3 regions of the Superficieibacter sp. HKU1 genome follow, and region 2 is predicted to be linked to each of the others. Evidence: predicted binding sites of a transcription regulator. Region 2 holds the regulator's gene; each other region holds the start of a gene.

Region 1 (2,237 bases), 1.8 Mb from region 2:
GCCGTCGAAGGCGCGAAGCAGTAAGTCGACAATGACGGGCGCTTACGCGCCCGTTTCTTTATCCCGCTACCTTGATGTTTGCCGCCGCCGTTTTTGCCCGTGCGATGGCGTCTTCAACATTCTCACCGGTTGCCAGCGTCACGCCTAAACGACGCGTGCCTTCAATCTCCGGCTTACCAAAAAGACGCACCTGCAAGCCTGCGCCGGTAGCAGCCTCGACGTGACTAAACGTAATGTTCTGGCTGGTCAACTGCGGCAGGATCACTGCCGACGCTGCCGGGCCATACTGACGGATGCCGCCCACTGGCAGGCCGAGGAAAGCGCGAACGTGCAGGGCAAACTCTGACAGATCCTGCGAAATTAACGTCACCATCCCGGTATCATGCGGACGCGGTGAGACCTCGCTGAAAATAATCTCGTCGCCGCAGACGAAAAGCTCCACGCCAAACAGACCAAAACCGCCGAGGGCAAGTACCACGTCGCGTGCAATGGCGTGTGCCCGCTCCAGCGCAAGCGGGCTCATCTGCTGGGGCTGCCACGACTCGCGATAATCGCCATCTTCCTGACGGTGTCCTACTGGCGCACAGAAATGGACGCCATCCACCGCGCTTACGGTCAGCAGGGTGATTTCAAAATCAAAATTCACCACCCCTTCAACGATAACCCGTCCCGCTCCGGCGCGTCCCCCCTGTTGGGCATAGCGCCAGGCCTCGCTGAGCCGATCTTCTGTTCGAATAAAAGATTGCCCTTTACCGGAGGAACTCATCACCGGTTTCACAATGCAGGGCAGGCCAATTTCGCGCACGGCCTGCAGGAAACTGTCTTCATCACTGGCAAAGCGATACGCCGAGGTAGGAAGCGATAATGTCTCCGCCGCCAGCCGACGAATGCCTTCGCGATTCATCGTCAGTTGCGTAGCGCGGGCGCAGGGCACCACTTTCTGTCCGGACTGTTCCAGTTCAACCAGCATATCGGTTGCGATGGCTTCAATCTCAGGCACGATATAATCCGGTTTTTCGGCTTCGACCAGCGCCTTCAGCGCCTCACCGTCCAGCATATTAATGACGTGCGCACGGTGCGCGACGTGCATGGCGGGAGCATCGGCGTAGCGATCGACCGCAATTACTTCCAGTCCCAGGCGCTGACACTCAATCGCCACCTCTTTTCCTAATTCGCCAGAACCTAATAACATCACGCGAGTGGCTGCCGGGCGCAGCGCGGTACCTAATTGAATCATGACCTTTCCCCTTAATGCATTTGCGCGCAGTATAAACGAAAACGTTTGCGTCTGTCTTTGCCGGCATGCTTTTCACCGATTGATTCGCTGAAAATGAGGTGTTATACTGTATAAAATTACAGTGATATGGGGCTGCAAAAATGGCGGTTGAAGTTAAATACGTTGTGATCCGTGAAGGTGAGGAAAAAATGTCTTTTGCCAGCAAAAAGGAAGCCGATGCTTATGACAAAATGCTCGATCTGGCGGAAGTGCTGGGGAACTGGCTTGGTCAGTCGCCGGTAACGCTGGAAGACGATCAGCGTGAAATCATGGCGATGTGGCTTGCCGAACAAAAAGATGTGCTCGCTAATCTGCTGAAAGCCGGAAAATTGCCTGCGCCTAAAGCCGTGAGTGAGGATGCGCCCGCGAAGCGGACCAAAGCGGCGTAATAGCCACTTGCACTCCCGCCGTTTTGTACCATGCTTTTTCTTTAACCCCTGGGTAATAACGGGTCTTAAGGAGAAAACAATGAATACGCGTGGAGCGTTTTTCTGTCTGCTGCTGCTGGCCGGGAGTGCGTCAGTGCACGCGGTGAGTCAGGATCCGCATTCGAAGACGGTCAAGTTTCCCAACTGTGAAAAGCTGGATGCGGATGGCATTGCGGCAAGCGTGAAACGTGACTATCAGCAAAACCGCATCGTCCGCTGGGCTGAAGATCGGCAGAAAATCGGCCAGGCCGATCCCGTGGTGTGGGTAGACGCCAATGAAGTGACGGGAGAGAAAGGCAAATGGAAAGTGCCTGTCACCGTACGCGGTAAGAGTGCGGATATCCACTATCTCGTGCAGGTTGATTGTGCCGCAGGCAGTGCCAGCTATCAGAGCCGGTAGTCGACAGTAATTTGCGCACCTTTTGCCGGCTTGACAATTTCTGACGTCCCTTCGCTTATTCTGAACTTATCGTTATCAGTAACTGAAGGGACCATCCGTATGGCAAACTGGCTTAATCAGCTACAGTCTCTCC
Region 2 (2,237 bases):
GCGGGTTAACCTCGCCTTTCTCACGCCCTGGCGAACGTCCAAACATCACCGATACCGGCACCATCTGTACGTCCAGCCCCGGATTGCTGCGGTGCAAGTCCAGATAGTCGTGGAAGAGTTTGATAGACTCTTCTTTCGGCGTGTAATACGTGAATACACGCGGGCCGCCATGTATAAAGACGTAGCGCGGCAGCAGGGTGCCGTCGATCTCCAGCGGCTCCATGGGATCGGGAAGATCGTGCGCCAGGCACTGCGTGCGCAGCGTCAGCAAATCCGCTTTTGAATTGTAAGGCAATACGTACATAATTGGGCGGGAGGTATCCAGGCCCAACTCCTGCGCAGGTTCCGCCGGAATAGACTTGCTCTTTACCAGGACACTTAATGGTAAATTCAGTAATTTGTAGTAAATTCGTGGCCAGCCGGACATAAACGATGTGAAGCCTCTGGTTAATCATGCAAATGCGCTGCAAGGATATCAGAAAGTGAACAGATTTTCTGAGCTTACGCAGGAAGCGCGTTATATCATTGACGCTAATAATGTTAAAAGGTTCTTTTGATGGCCAATAATACCACCGGATTAACCCGGATTATCAACGCAGCGGGTTATTCCTGGAAAGGATTTCGTGCGGCATGGATCAACGAAGCCGCTTTTCGTCAGGAAGGCGTGGCTGCCCTTGTGGCTATCATTATCGCCTGCTGGCTGGATGTCGATCCCATCACCCGCGTGCTGCTGATTGGCTCGGTGCTGCTGGTAATGATCGTAGAAATTTTAAACAGTGCAATTGAAGCCGTCGTGGACCGTATCGGCACGGAAAGACACGAACTTTCAGGCCGTGCCAAAGATATGGGATCGGCGGCAGTACTGCTGGCAATTGTCGTTGCGCTTATCACCTGGGTGACCTTATTGTGGTCGCATTTCCGCTAAAGGTCGCAAAAGTAAAAAAGTCTCTTATTTTTCGTGCCATTGGTGGTTCCAAAATCGCCGTTAACTGTATATACTCACAGCATAACTGTATATACACCCAGGGGGCGGAATGAAAGCGTTAACGGCCAGGCAGCAAGAGGTGTTCGATCTCATTCGGGATCACATCAGCCAGACAGGCATGCCACCGACGCGTGCGGAAATTGCGCAACGTTTGGGGTTCCGTTCCCCAAATGCGGCTGAAGAACATCTTAAAGCGCTGGCGCGTAAAGGGGTGATTGAGATTGTCACCGGCGCATCGCGTGGTATTCGCCTGCTAATGCAGGAAGAAGAAGGCATTCCTCTTATTGGCCGCGTTGCCGCTGGCGAGCCGCTTCTGGCACAGCAGCATATTGAAAGTCACTATCAGGTCGACCCGTCGCTGTTTAAACCCAACGCCGATTTTCTGCTGCGCGTTAGCGGTATGTCGATGAAAGACATCGGTATTATGGACGGCGATTTGCTGGCAGTGCATAAAACGCAGGATGTACGTAACGGCCAGGTTGTCGTCGCGCGTATTGACGAAGAAGTGACTGTTAAGCGTCTGAAGAAACAGGGCAATGTTGTTGAACTGCTGCCTGAGAATAATGAGTTTTCACCTATCGTGGTTGACTTGCGTAAGCAAAACTTCTCTATTGAAGGACTGGCTGTTGGCGTGATCCGCAACGGCGAGTGGCTGTAAATTTGTTCTGATTTCTGCGGTGCTGTCGGTGCCGCAGAGTTCCTTCCTTTTGCCAGACCCTCTCTTAGTGGTAGCGCTTCTCAGGGTTAAATATTCTTAATTCTCCGCAGGGTGCAGCATCCTCATCTACACTTATTCTTACGTTCAGCAGAAAAGACATGCAATCTGGACGACAGAATTCAAATGATTTGTACCCCAACAATGAGGACATAATTATGAATAAAGACGAAGTCGGCGGTAACTGGAAACAGTTCAAAGGTAAAGCGAAAGAACAATGGGGCAAACTGACCGATGACGATATGACCGTCATCGAAGGTAAACGTGACCAGCTGGTAGGTAAAATCCAGGAGCGTTACGGTTACCAGAAAGATCAGGCGGAAACCGAAGTGAAAGACTGGGAAACCCGTCACGATTACCGCTGGTAGTTGTAACCTCAGCTAACGGCTGAGAAGATCCTACCCGAAGGTACATGGAGGTACCACCCCACAAAGAGCCGTGCTGACACTAGCGCGGCTTTTTCTTACTCTGAATACTGTGATCGTGGTGGCAGTCGCCAGGATGACGGCAGGCTTCAACCTCTGCACAGTCTGCACA
Region 3 (2,237 bases), 2.3 Mb from region 2:
ACCGAAAGCGCCAGCGCCAAGCTGGTTTTCGTGGGTCGGACCATCGTTCGGGATAAAACCGGTATCATGGTACTGAGACCAGCCCAGTTTAGCACCAGTATACCAGGTTTCGTCTTTCGGAGCGGCTTGCGCTACGGTAGCGAAGCCAGCCAGTGCCACTGCAATCGCGATAGCTGTCTTTTTCATTTTTTGCGCCTCGTTATCATCCAAAAATCGCCATGAATATTCAATGAAACTCACGGTTAAATCCTTCACCGGGGGCGCGACTCATTAATTACATTGCCGTTATTAACGGCTTAAGACGAGCACCCCTGGCGATGTAAAGTCTACAACGTAGTTGGAAACTTACAAGTGTGAACTCTGTCAGGCATATGAAAAAAAAAGGTTGCTGAACATAATATGAAACATTTGTGTGTCATTTTTGGACTGGAGACAATGCGGGAAACCGCACCAGACAAGCATTGTCGCGAAATTTGCTTGTACAATAAAAAGGTTGCCAACAAATTAAAATATTTGCCAGGAAAAATCTTAATTGCGATTAATGATACAAATTTGAGTGAATTTTTAACCCACTTGACTGTCTGCCGCTACGATGACCCCCTCGAATGGGACGCATAACGAACCCCATCGCATGACCTTCTTCTGCTGCCTGCGCCAAAAGTGAATATTCATCAGGCGTTAACTCTTCTGAAAGCCAACCAATCACTACGCTGTAGTTTCCGGTTCGTAGCGCACGGATCATAGACGCCAGCGTATTACACGGGGACATCTGGTTGATCTGCATAACTTTGGTCAGCGGGAGACCCGCAGCCTGTACCCACTCACGCCTCAGCTTTTGCTGAGGCGTAAGCCAAAGCTGCCAGCGGGATTGTTGGCCCAGCTGTTGCAGCAGGGGCAACAGCAAAAGTTGCGTCAACATGGGCTGGTCTTCGTGGTAGACAATTTCGCTGATAAGACCCGTTGAGGATGGCTCAGTCGCAGAGTAAGCCCCGGCGGTAGACGTTGTCGAAAATGAAGAGGTACGATTTGCATGACCTGAAGTGTACATAATCAATCCAGCCCTGTGAGTTACTGTATGCATATACAGTACCCCTGCTACGTACAAAGATCAACCTCATTTTCTGAAAGCGACTCGCAAATTTGAACTTCAGTTCTGCTGAACGCGAAATTCATCTTGCCGCAGGGCGTGAAGTTGCCTATGTTCCTGATTAGCGGATCCGTTAGTAAGGTTTATAGTTTATCTACATGATTTTTAAGGAATAATCATGAGAAATATCTCATACAAACGGATTTATCAGTCGCAAGAATATCTTTCGCCGCTGGGAACGGTTCGCTACCGGGCGCTGTTTGGTGGATATAGTCTGTCGATAGATAACACGGTCTTTGCGATGGTAGCTGAAGGGGATTTGTACCTGCGAGTTTGCGAGCAAAGTGCACCTTATCGGGTCAATCATCCTACCTCGTTATTGACGCTGCAGAAAAGGGGGAGGCCAGTGTTGCTAAATTATTACCGGGTCGATGATGCGCTCTGGGGTGACCGCAAAACGCTTCTGCACCTCAGTTCATTTTCACTTCAGGCCGCACAGCAGGAAAAAGTTCGTCGTGGCGGCGTCAAGAGACTGAAGGATCTGCCGAATATTACGTTTCATCTCGAAATGCTGCTGATGGAAGTGGGTATCCGTACCGAGGAAGAGCTGCGTACCCTTGGAGCTGAGCTGGCGTGGTTAAAGATAAGGGAAAAGAAACGGTATCTGTCGGTCAGACTGCTTTATGCGCTGGAGGGTGCCATTGCCGGCATGCACGAGGCCAGGCTTGGGGTGCAACGACGCCAACAGTTGACTGACTGGTTTAATAAGTTGCCAGAGCTTAGCAATGATTAACCCGACGCCTGGACTGGGTTGAAGCAATGACCGGCAACCCTTACGGGCGGCATGCCTTAAAGGTGCCGTCCGTAAAGTTACCAGCACGTTTATTAATACGGTGAATTAACAGGGTTATGTATGTGTTCAGGTTTAGCGGCTGGTTATATTAAGCGCGGTCACGCGCCTGACCGATAAACATCAGGCGCGGATCGACGACTATCTGGAAGGTGCCGTAACCCGTTGCTGCAAGCGATTAATCTCAGGCAGTAACGCTATCAGCAACCCAATCTGTTGCAGAACCAGCGGCTCGGTGCTGCGGGTATGAGGCTCCAGATGGTGAATACGCCGGGTGAGCTCGTCCAGCGCCTCACGCAC

The links. The regulator LexA, encoded in region 2, represses DNA repair genes until DNA is damaged. The targets are predictions, from matches to a motif close to TNCTGTATGTACATACAGNA.
Region 1: the regulator LexA is predicted to act here: its motif matches at 1,342-1,361, upstream of P0H77_RS12845 (YebG family protein).
Region 3: the regulator LexA is predicted to act here: its motif matches at 1,070-1,089, upstream of sulA (SOS-induced cell division inhibitor SulA).

What each region holds. Positions count from the first base shown of each region.
Region 1 covers NZ_CP119754.1:2,668,317-2,670,553, reverse strand. The annotation lists gene kdgA (bifunctional 4-hydroxy-2-oxoglutarate aldolase/2-dehydro-3-deoxy-phosphogluconate aldolase) at 1-24, shown strand, start outside; gene purT (formate-dependent phosphoribosylglycinamide formyltransferase) at 59-1,237, opposite strand; gene P0H77_RS12845 (YebG family protein) at 1,378-1,665, shown strand; gene yebF (protein YebF) at 1,745-2,104, shown strand; gene P0H77_RS12835 (tellurite resistance TerB family protein) at 2,204-2,237, shown strand, end outside.
Region 2 covers NZ_CP119754.1:4,437,748-4,439,984, reverse strand. The annotation lists gene plsB (glycerol-3-phosphate 1-O-acyltransferase PlsB) at 1-427, opposite strand, end outside; gene P0H77_RS21170 (diacylglycerol kinase) at 557-925, shown strand; gene lexA (transcriptional repressor LexA) at 1,035-1,643, shown strand; gene P0H77_RS21160 (CsbD family protein) at 1,859-2,068, shown strand; gene zur (zinc uptake transcriptional repressor Zur) at 2,148-2,237, opposite strand, start outside.
Region 3 covers NZ_CP119754.1:1,860,776-1,863,012, forward strand. The annotation lists gene ompA (porin OmpA) at 1-186, opposite strand, end outside; gene sulA (SOS-induced cell division inhibitor SulA) at 539-1,048, opposite strand; gene P0H77_RS08860 (TfoX/Sxy family DNA transformation protein) at 1,266-1,880, shown strand; gene yccS (YccS family putative transporter) at 2,079-2,237, opposite strand, start outside.